One region of the Arthrobacter tecti genome, then DNA from elsewhere that is predicted to be linked to it. Evidence: riboswitches for the same ligand, from Rfam matches in the RefSeq annotation. Region 1 holds a riboswitch; the other holds the start of a gene.
What was found. A riboswitch is a leader RNA that binds a small molecule or an ion and turns the genes downstream of it on or off. The one in region 1 is predicted to bind thiamine pyrophosphate.

Region 1 (4,525 bases):
AGCACCGCGCCCGCGGTGGCAAGGATGGGAGCAATCGCCTCAAGAAAGTCCATGGTTCTACCGTCTCAGAAGCACCCGGGGGTACGTCCAACCGGGCGCCAATCGTCTGAGAGACAATTCACTTGGCGAGCCGAACCTAACCGCCCGCACCTGCGCGGCCTGCAGTCCGGAATGTCGCCCGCCACGGATAGGTTGGCAACTATGAGAGACACAGAGCGGACGCCAGAGCCTTCTGCGGTCGACGTTGTGCCCAGCAGCACCGAGTGGTGGGAGATCGTGGCGGATTTCGGCCCGTTGGCCATACTGGCCGCCGCCCTCATTACCGCTTATTTCGCGCATAAGAACTTGTTGCATCGCCGCGAATCGGAGCAGCGCTCTGAATGGTGGCACCGCGCCCAATGGGCGCTGGATTGCATCACCTCCGAGAACACTGCGCGCAAGAAGCATGGACTCGCGGTGCTTGGTCACTTGGCAAAGAGCGACCTGGCTGGAAAGGAGGAGTCCGAGATGCTCCAGACGGCGTGGCAAATCATCCTCGACCCGCCCAACCGTGGACGATGGCGCGGGCGTAGGAGACAATGATGTTACAACTGCAACGGCAGAGGAGGTCAACCATGAGCGACACGCTTCACGACCGTAAGGCGAAGGCGGCTAAGCGCACTGCGCAAAAGGCCGCGAAGACGCAGGAAGATGAGCAGGTTCAGATCCTCGCCGCCCGACTTCGAGTCACCACGGACAGCAAGTTGAACAAGCCCACCCCTGAATGGGTGAGGGAGCTCGCTGAGAAGCCGCTTTAATCAGGGTTGCTACGCCCCACCGAGAGGTCTGGAGGCGCAGCGTCGTCGCGCTCGTTCGCGGGTAACCGGCGGATCCGTTGTTTACCTGCTCCGGATGCAGGTTCGGCCCAACCCCGTTCGCAGAAAGACAACGAATCCGTTGCGAAGCTGCGGCGGCCACCCAGACTAGTACAGGAAGATCGCGAACCACTCGCGGTTGTGCGCGTGCAGCAGTACAAGGAACAGCACAAAGTCGAAGAGCAGGTGCACGCTGACGATGTAACTGAGCGACTTCGTCTTCGAGAAGATCCAGGCCTGAATCAGCGCGAACGGGTAGATCAGGAACGGCCCCCAAGCGTGGAAACCGAGCTCCCACAGGAAGGACGTAAACAGGACCGCCTGCAACATATTCGCCTGCCAGTCCGGCAGGTGGCGCCGCAGCAGCGTGAACGCCGTGCAGATGAAGAACAGCTCATCCCAGATGCCCAGGACGTTGGTCCCGAGGAACAGCCGCGCGATGGTGTCCGCATCCGACGCGGCGGGCCAGTTTTCATACACACCCGTAGGGATCATGTAGACGGGCAGCAGGAAATACCCGATAACGACGACGGCGAGCAGGTACCAGCGCTCGGTCCGGGTCCACTTCTGGCCGGTAAGGACGGGGAAGCGGATCGCGTGGTCCTTGAATACGAACCTCGAGAGCAGGTAAGGCACCGCCACTGCGAGGATCATCGCGGCGCCCATGATGGTCATGTGGCTGAAGCTGATGTCCGTGGTGATGGGTACGGCACTGATGATCGCCAGCCCGATGGCCAGCAGTGAGAGGTCCTTGAACAGCGCCCGGCCGGAGAAATTTGCCACTACCAGCGCCGCGACGAGCACGGCATAACCGATCAGCCGCTGCTCCAGCGCGAACATCGTAAACCCGGACACGGAAACAAGGGCGGCAGAGATTACCGGCAACACCCGGGGGCGGGCGTCGATGCTCGCCGTTTCAATCATGCTTCGAGCTTACGCCTGATGCGGGCGGCGCGCTCGCCGGCCAGTGCCATGTTAGTGTCATTTCCATCCACACGGGTGTCCCATTGCAGGGGCTGAGATCAGGCTGACGCAGCCTGCGACCGTTGAACCTGTCCGGGTAATGCCGGCGAAGGAAGTAGGAGTCCTTTGAGCGCACTAGATTCGCATTCGCTGTCCCATGTCTACGACCAGGAGCATGCCCTTGCCGTGCCGGTGACGGAGATTGCCCTCGCCGATTCGCCCAACGGCGTGCCGAACCCTCCGCTGCGGGTCTACCGGACAGCCGGACCGGGCAGCGATCCCACCATTGGCCTGGCCCCACTGCGGAAACCCTGGATCCGGGGACGCAACGACGTCGAAAAGTATCGCGGACGCGAACGCAACCTGGTCGACGACGGCAAATCGGCCGTGCGCCGCGGCCGCGCCTCCGCTGAGTGGAAGGGCGCTCGTCCGAAACCGCTGCGAGGTCGCAAGGGCAAGCGCGTCACGCAGATGCACTACGCGCGTCTTGGCATCATCACCGAGGAGATGCGGTTCGTCGCGCTTCGTGAGAACTGCGATGTTGAACTGGTGCGCTCCGAACTGGCCGCGGGCAGGGCGATCATCCCGAACAACGTTAACCACCCCGAGTCCGAGCCGATGATCATCGGCAAGGCGTTCCTCGTGAAGATCAACGCAAACATCGGCAACTCGGCGGTCACCAGCTCCATCGCCGAGGAGGTCAGCAAGATGCAGTGGGCCACCCAGTGGGGTGCCGACACCGTCATGGACCTCTCCACCGGGGACGACATCCACACCACGCGCGAGTGGATCATCCGGAACTCCCCCGTGCCGATCGGGACCGTGCCCATCTACCAGGCGCTGGAGAAGGTCAACGGCGAAGCCAACGAGCTCACTTGGGAGATCTTCCGCGACACCGTACTTGAACAGTGCGAGCAGGGCGTGGATTACATGACCATCCACGCCGGCGTCCTGCTGCGCTACGTCCCGCTGACGGCACAGCGGGTCACCGGGATCGTATCCCGCGGCGGCTCGATCATGGCCGGATGGTGCCTGGCACATCACCAGGAGAACTTCCTGTACACGCACTTCGACGAGCTGTGCGAGATTTTCGCCCGGTACGACGTCGCGTTCTCCCTGGGCGACGGGCTGCGGCCCGGTTCCATCGCCGACGCGAACGACGCCGCACAGTTCGCCGAACTGGACACCCTTGCCGAACTCACGAAGCGCGCCTGGAAGTACGACGTCCAGGTCATGGTTGAAGGGCCTGGCCACATCCCGTTCCACCTCGTCCGCGAGAACGTCGAACGGCAACAGGAACTGTGCGACGGCGCTCCCTTCTATACGCTCGGGCCGCTGGTCACGGACGTTGCACCCGGCTACGACCACATCACCTCGGCGATCGGCGCCACGGAGATCGCCCGGTACGGCACAGCGATGCTCTGCTACGTCACACCGAAGGAGCACCTCGGTCTGCCCAACCGCGACGATGTGAAGACCGGGGTCATCACCTACAAGATCGCCGCCCACGCGGCAGACCTCGCGAAGGGCCACCCGGGCGCACAGGAACGCGACGACGCCCTGTCGAAGGCACGGTTCGAGTTCCGTTGGCGCGATCAGTTCGCGTTATCGCTGGATCCGGACACCGCCGAGGAATTCCACGACGAGACCCTGCCGGCCGAACCCGCCAAAACCGCGCATTTCTGCTCCATGTGCGGTCCCAAGTTCTGCTCAATGCGCATCTCCCAGGACATCCGCGACCAGTTCGGGGCCTCTTTCGAACCGGGAGACGCACAGGCCGCCATCGCCGGCATGGCTGCGAAATCCGAGGAGTTCCGTGCTGCCGGCGGGCAGGTCTATCTCCCTGACCCTGTGCTGCTGCCCACCCGCTAACCCATTCAGCATCGACTCTCCAATAGGTGACCGTTTGAACGTTTCAAAACGTCACCTATTGGAGAGTCGATGCGGTGGAACGACGACGACGACGGGCTGCCGCCGTCGTCGTCGTTTGGAAGGCGTCGGCCTAGACTGGCGAAATGGGAGACAACGAAGACCGCCAGTTGCTCATTGCCGACACCCTCGTGGAGGCATTCAAACCGCTGATGGAGGCGGACGCGCACGGGTTCCGGACGAAATTCCGGAAGATGGCCGCCGATCCGTTCGCGTTCTACCGCGGCAGCGCATGCCTCTTCTACGCGGATATGCGCGAGCTGGAGGATAAGTGGGCTGACGAGAACACAGCCCGGGTCTGGATCCACGGCGATCTCCATGCGGAGAATTTCGGCACCTACATGAGCAGCACGGGTGAGCTCACGTTCGACATCAACGACTTCGATGAGGCCTATCTCGGCCACTTCTCCTGGGACCTTCGGCGTTTCACGACCTCGCTGGCGCTGATGTCCTGGCAGAAGGCGCTGCCCGCCGAAGCGGTCCGCAGCCTCGCGCGGACGTACCTTTCGGCGTACCTGGAGCAGGTCAAACATTACGACGACGCCGGCCAGGACGACTTCGCGCTCCACCTCGGCAACACTTCCGGCACCATTCACCGCGTGCTACTCGCCGCCCGGGCGTCCCGCCGCACCGACCTGCTGGACGCCATGACGCTCGTCGATGACCACGAACGGCACTTTCGGGACAACAGCAAAACCCGGCGACTGGACGAGGCGGAGTACGAAATGGTCTCGAAGGCATTCGAGGGCTACCTGGCCACCATTCCGGAAGACAAGCGG
Region 2 (4,525 bases), on a different contig from region 1:
GCCCAGAACAGTTGCTCGGCCTCGGTGGGAGCGAGGGAGCTGGCGCGGGCTAATACCCGCGAATAGTCCCGCAAATACAGCGCATCCTGCGCGAGGTAGTAGGCGAACTGGTCCGCAGGCAGCGTTCCGTCTCCCAGCGATGTCACGAACCCCAGCGTCCCGATGGCCGCGCGGTGTTGCGCGGTGAGCTCCCAGGCCCGCTCACTGAAGGGTCTGGGATCGGTTGTCTCAGGGGCCCCCATTGCGTGGAAGTGGTGAATCGGCCCGTTGCCCTGGCCTACCTCGAGCTCGTCCGCGTGTTCCAGGGCACCGCGTAGCCAGTCCTTCACCAGGACAAGCGACTTGTGCCAATCCTGGGTACGAACCTGTACGGTCGCCAGCGCGGCGGACAGGGAGCAGCCGGTGCCGTGGGTGTTCCGCGTTGCCACCCGGGGACCGCCAACCTCCGTCACCAGCGGCGGGCCGTCCGAGGGCTCTACCAGTGCGTCCGGACAGTCCGAACCCCCAAGGTGTCCACCCTTCACCAGCACAACCGTGCCCGTGGCGGCAGCAAGCCGTTTTCCCTGCTCGAGTGCGTTTTCCCACGTTGTCGCGACCGGTTCGCTCAGCAGCACCGCGAGCTCAGGAACATTCGGCGTTACCAGCGCAGCAAGCGGCACCAACGCCCGCAGCGCGTCTTCCGCGTCAGTGGCCAACAGCCGGTCACCGCTGGTAGCGACCATGACTGGGTCAAGAACGACGACGGCGCTTCCCGCCCGCGGCAACCACTCCCGGACTGTCTGGATGGTTTGTGTGTCCCCCAGCATGCCGATTTTGACGGCATCGATCACGACGTCGTCACTGACCGCAGTGAGCTGCTCACGAAGGAACGACGACGGCGGGGTGTGCACACAGCGGACGCCCCGGGTGTTCTGCGCCACGAGGGAAGTGACGGCCGCCATGCCGTACCCGCCGTGGGCGCCGATGCTCTTGAGGTCCGCCTGGATCCCTGCACCGCCGGTGGGATCGGTACCCGCGATGCTGAGCACCCGGGGAACGGTCCGTACCCCGGGCACGGTGGACTGAAAATCTTCTGTGTGCTGCACGAGCGTGCGAATACTCATTCGCGACATCCCTCCGCTAGGCCAAGGACCACCGGACGGCGGCCATCTCTAGATCAGGTTCAACGCGTTTCATCTCAGCCGGCAGATGCCGGCACCGCGTGTCACTGCGTCTACCCTACCGCAGGCTGGAGGGGGCGCCGCCCTGCCTGTAGACGACGCAGGGCACGCCTTCCCTTCCGGGACGGCGCGCCCTGTAGCGGCTGCTGTGAGACTTAGAGGTCGGAAGCAGGCACTCCGACTCCAAGGATCATCGGCTCCTCCGCCGGGGGTGCTTTGGGTGCGTCCCTTTGCACCTTGGCCACGTACTGCGTGCCCGCTGCACTGTTGGACTCTCCTGCCCGGCGTTCGATCGTGGCGTCCGAGGCAGAGCCCTGAGCGCTGCTGGCCGAACGGTGGCGCCGGGCGCGGCGCCCGCGGGAACCGGGCTGTTCTTCCTGTGCCGGAGCAGCGGTCTGGTCCTCGCCACGGGGAGCCTCAGCTGATGTCTCCGGCCGAGCCACGGATTCGGCCGATGGGTACCGGTTGAAGGCTTCCGTGAGGCTTTCCAGCGTCAGTCGCGGCTCTTCCCTGGTGGAGCCAGGCGCCGATTCCGCCCGTGGGAGGCTTACCTTCTCACCGTTGATCGTGAGCACGGCGCTCGATGCCGCCGCCGGTTCGTTGTGCCCCTCATGCTCGTGCTCATGTTCGTGCGCGGCGTGAGTAGCAGCAGCAATGTTTGCCAGCGCGGCACGTGCGGCTTCTGCACGTGCCTGGCGTTCGCCGTCGTCGGCCTTTGGCTCGGCAGGCTGCGGCTGCTCCTCCTGCGGCTGGTTCCTGACGCGGTTCCGCTTCCGTTCGCTGCGGGACATCTTTTCCTGGCGCAGGTGCTGCTGGTGATTCTCCGAAGACACAGCGTGACGGCGGTGTTCCACCGGCTCATCGTGCGTGACAACGCCGCGGCCGGCGCAGTGCTCACAGTTCTCACCGAAGACCTCGAGGAGACCGGTGCCCATCCGCTTACGCGTCATCTGTACGAGCCCGAGCGAGGTAACCTCGGCTACCTGATGCTTGGTGCGGTCCCTGCCGAGGCACTCGACCAGTCGCCGCAGCACCAGATCGCGGTTCGCTTCGAGGACCATATCGATGAAGTCGATGACGATGATGCCGCCGATGTCCCGGAGACGAAGCTGCCGGACAACCTCTTCGGCTGCCTCGAGGTTGTTCTTGGTGACAGTCTCTTCGAGGTTGCCGCCGCTGCCGGTGAACTTGCCGGTGTTCACATCCACAACGGTCATAGCCTCTGTCCGGTCGATGACCAGCGATCCGCCCGAGGGCAGGAACACCTTGCGCTCCAGTGCCTTATGGATCTGCTCATCGATCCGGCGTGCGGCGAAGATGTCCTCGTTCTGGGTCCACTTCTCAAGTCGGCCAACCAGATCCGGAGCCACGTACATGACGTATGCCTCGATGGTGTCCCATGCTTCCTCGCCGGAAACAATGAGTTTCGAGAAGTCCTCGTTGAAGACATCGCGGACAACCTTGATTGTCAGGTCCGGTTCCCCATAGAGCAGCTCCGGGGCAAGCGTCTTGGTTGACGATGCCTTACCCTCGATCGTCTCCCACTGGGACCTGAGCCGGTTGATGTCGTGGGTGAGTTCCTCTTCGCTGGCCCCTTCGGCGGCGGTGCGCACAATGACTCCGGCGTTCTCCGGGAGCCGGTCCTTCAGGATCCGCTTGAGGCGATTGCGCTCGACATCCGGGAGTTTCCGCGAGATACCCGTCATTGAACCGCCCGGTACATACACCAGGTACCGGCCCGGCAATGAGATCTGGCTGGTCAGCCGGGCACCCTTATGTCCGACGGGATCCTTGGTGACCTGAACGAGCACCGAGTCCCCCGACTTCAGCGCAAGCTCGATCCGCCGTGGCTGTCCGTCCAGGCCTGCAGCGTCCCAGTTGACCTCGCCTGCGTACAGCACTGCGTTGCGCCCGCGTCCGATGTCGATGAACGCCGCCTCCATGCTGGGCAGCACGTTCTGGACTTTGCCGAGGTACACGTTGCCGATCAGGGAGTCCTGCTGCGTCTTGGACACGAAGTGTTCGGCGAGCACGCCGTCCTCCATGACGGCAATCTGGATCCTGTCGTCGCGCTGGCGCACCACCATCTGCCGGTCGACCGACTCTCGGCGGGCGAGGAACTCCGCCTCGGTGATGACATGGCGGCGCCGGCCCGAATCCCGTGATTCACGGCGGCGCTGCTTCTTGGCTTCCAGGCGCGTTGAACCTTTGACGCTGGTGACGCGGTCCGACGGCGCGTCAGAGTTCTGCCGCGGCGCCCTGACCCGGGTCACGGTGTTGGGCGGATCGTCATCCTGGCCGCCGGTGAGCTCAAGATCTTCCTCGCCGCGCCGCCTGCGACGACGACGGCGGGACGTCACCGCCTCGGGAGAGTCAGCGGATTCATCCGGACCCTGCGATGACGACTCGGAATCTCCCGCGACTCCATCCCCGGCACGGTTCCGGCTCCGGCGGTTCCGGCGTCGGCCGCGTCCGCTCTCGTCGTCGCCCTCGTCGTCGGTAACCGTCTCAGCGCCGGGCGCGTCCTTGGCAGTGTTTCGGGGCACGACCGTATTGAGGTCCGGCGCGTGAAAAAGCAGCGAACCCAGTGAGTCCGGCACCGCGAACGGGTCCAGTCCGGCATCCGGTACGGGTTCAACGGACTCGGACGCCGCCTCCTCCGCAGGGGCTTCCTCCGCGGCCGGGGGGTCGGCGGTCGGACCTGCCGGCGTTGAAGTTTCGGCCGCCGGGGCCACGTCTTCGGCTGCCTTCTTGCTCCTTGAGCGCGTTGTACGTGCACGGCGGGGCGTCCTGGCTGGCGCCTCTTCTTCGGTTGGTGCCTGCCCGGGCGTCTGCTCAGGCACCGGTGTCTGCCCATTCGCCGCACCGGCTGCGGACGATCCGGCGTCGGTTGCAGCCTCGCTGGACCCCGCATCCACGGACACGGCGCCCTCGCCCTGAGCGGACTCCGCATCCCCTGCTGCGGGCGCCCCCGCCTTGGTTCCCGCACGGCGCCGGCGGACAGGTGCCTTCGGTTCATTTTGGGGCGTTTCCGGCATACCCGCCGTCTCAGGCGGTTGGACTGCCGATTTCCCGGGGTCCTCCTCCGCGCTGGAACCCGATCCGGCCTTGGCCGTTCGGCGCGCGCGTGCCGGCTTCCGTTTCGCCGTTTCCGGCACCGTCCCGGCGCTCTCCAGCCCGGCAGAGGCGTCCATATCGGTGTGCTCGGAGGCAGGAACACCGGTGTCAGGAATTTCCGTCGCGGGAGCGTCAGCGGCCGGGAAATTAACGGAATCCGTCCCGATGGACGGCTGCCCTGAAGGTGCGGCCGGGAGTGAAATTTCGGTCTGGGCGTCGGCTTTCCTGCTGCGGGTGGTACGCCGCCG

Region 2: another riboswitch for thiamine pyrophosphate. It lies ahead of ACX80C_RS01685 (bifunctional hydroxymethylpyrimidine kinase/phosphomethylpyrimidine kinase); the one in region 1 lies ahead of thiC (phosphomethylpyrimidine synthase ThiC).

Annotation. Positions count from the first base shown of each region.
Region 1 covers NZ_JBTNCT010000003.1:68,421-72,945, reverse strand. The annotation lists gene ACX80C_RS05025 (mechanosensitive ion channel family protein) at 1-53, opposite strand, end outside; gene ACX80C_RS05020 (hypothetical protein) at 202-582, shown strand; gene ACX80C_RS05015 (hypothetical protein) at 615-797, shown strand; gene ACX80C_RS05010 (CPBP family glutamic-type intramembrane protease) at 963-1,778, opposite strand; TPP riboswitch at 1,840-1,949, shown strand; gene thiC (phosphomethylpyrimidine synthase ThiC) at 1,944-3,689, shown strand; gene ACX80C_RS05000 (DUF2252 domain-containing protein) at 3,833-4,525, shown strand, end outside.
Region 2 covers NZ_JBTNCT010000001.1:357,958-362,482, forward strand. The annotation lists gene ACX80C_RS01685 (bifunctional hydroxymethylpyrimidine kinase/phosphomethylpyrimidine kinase) at 1-1,103, opposite strand, end outside; TPP riboswitch at 1,095-1,212, opposite strand; gene ACX80C_RS01690 (Rne/Rng family ribonuclease) at 1,316-4,354, opposite strand.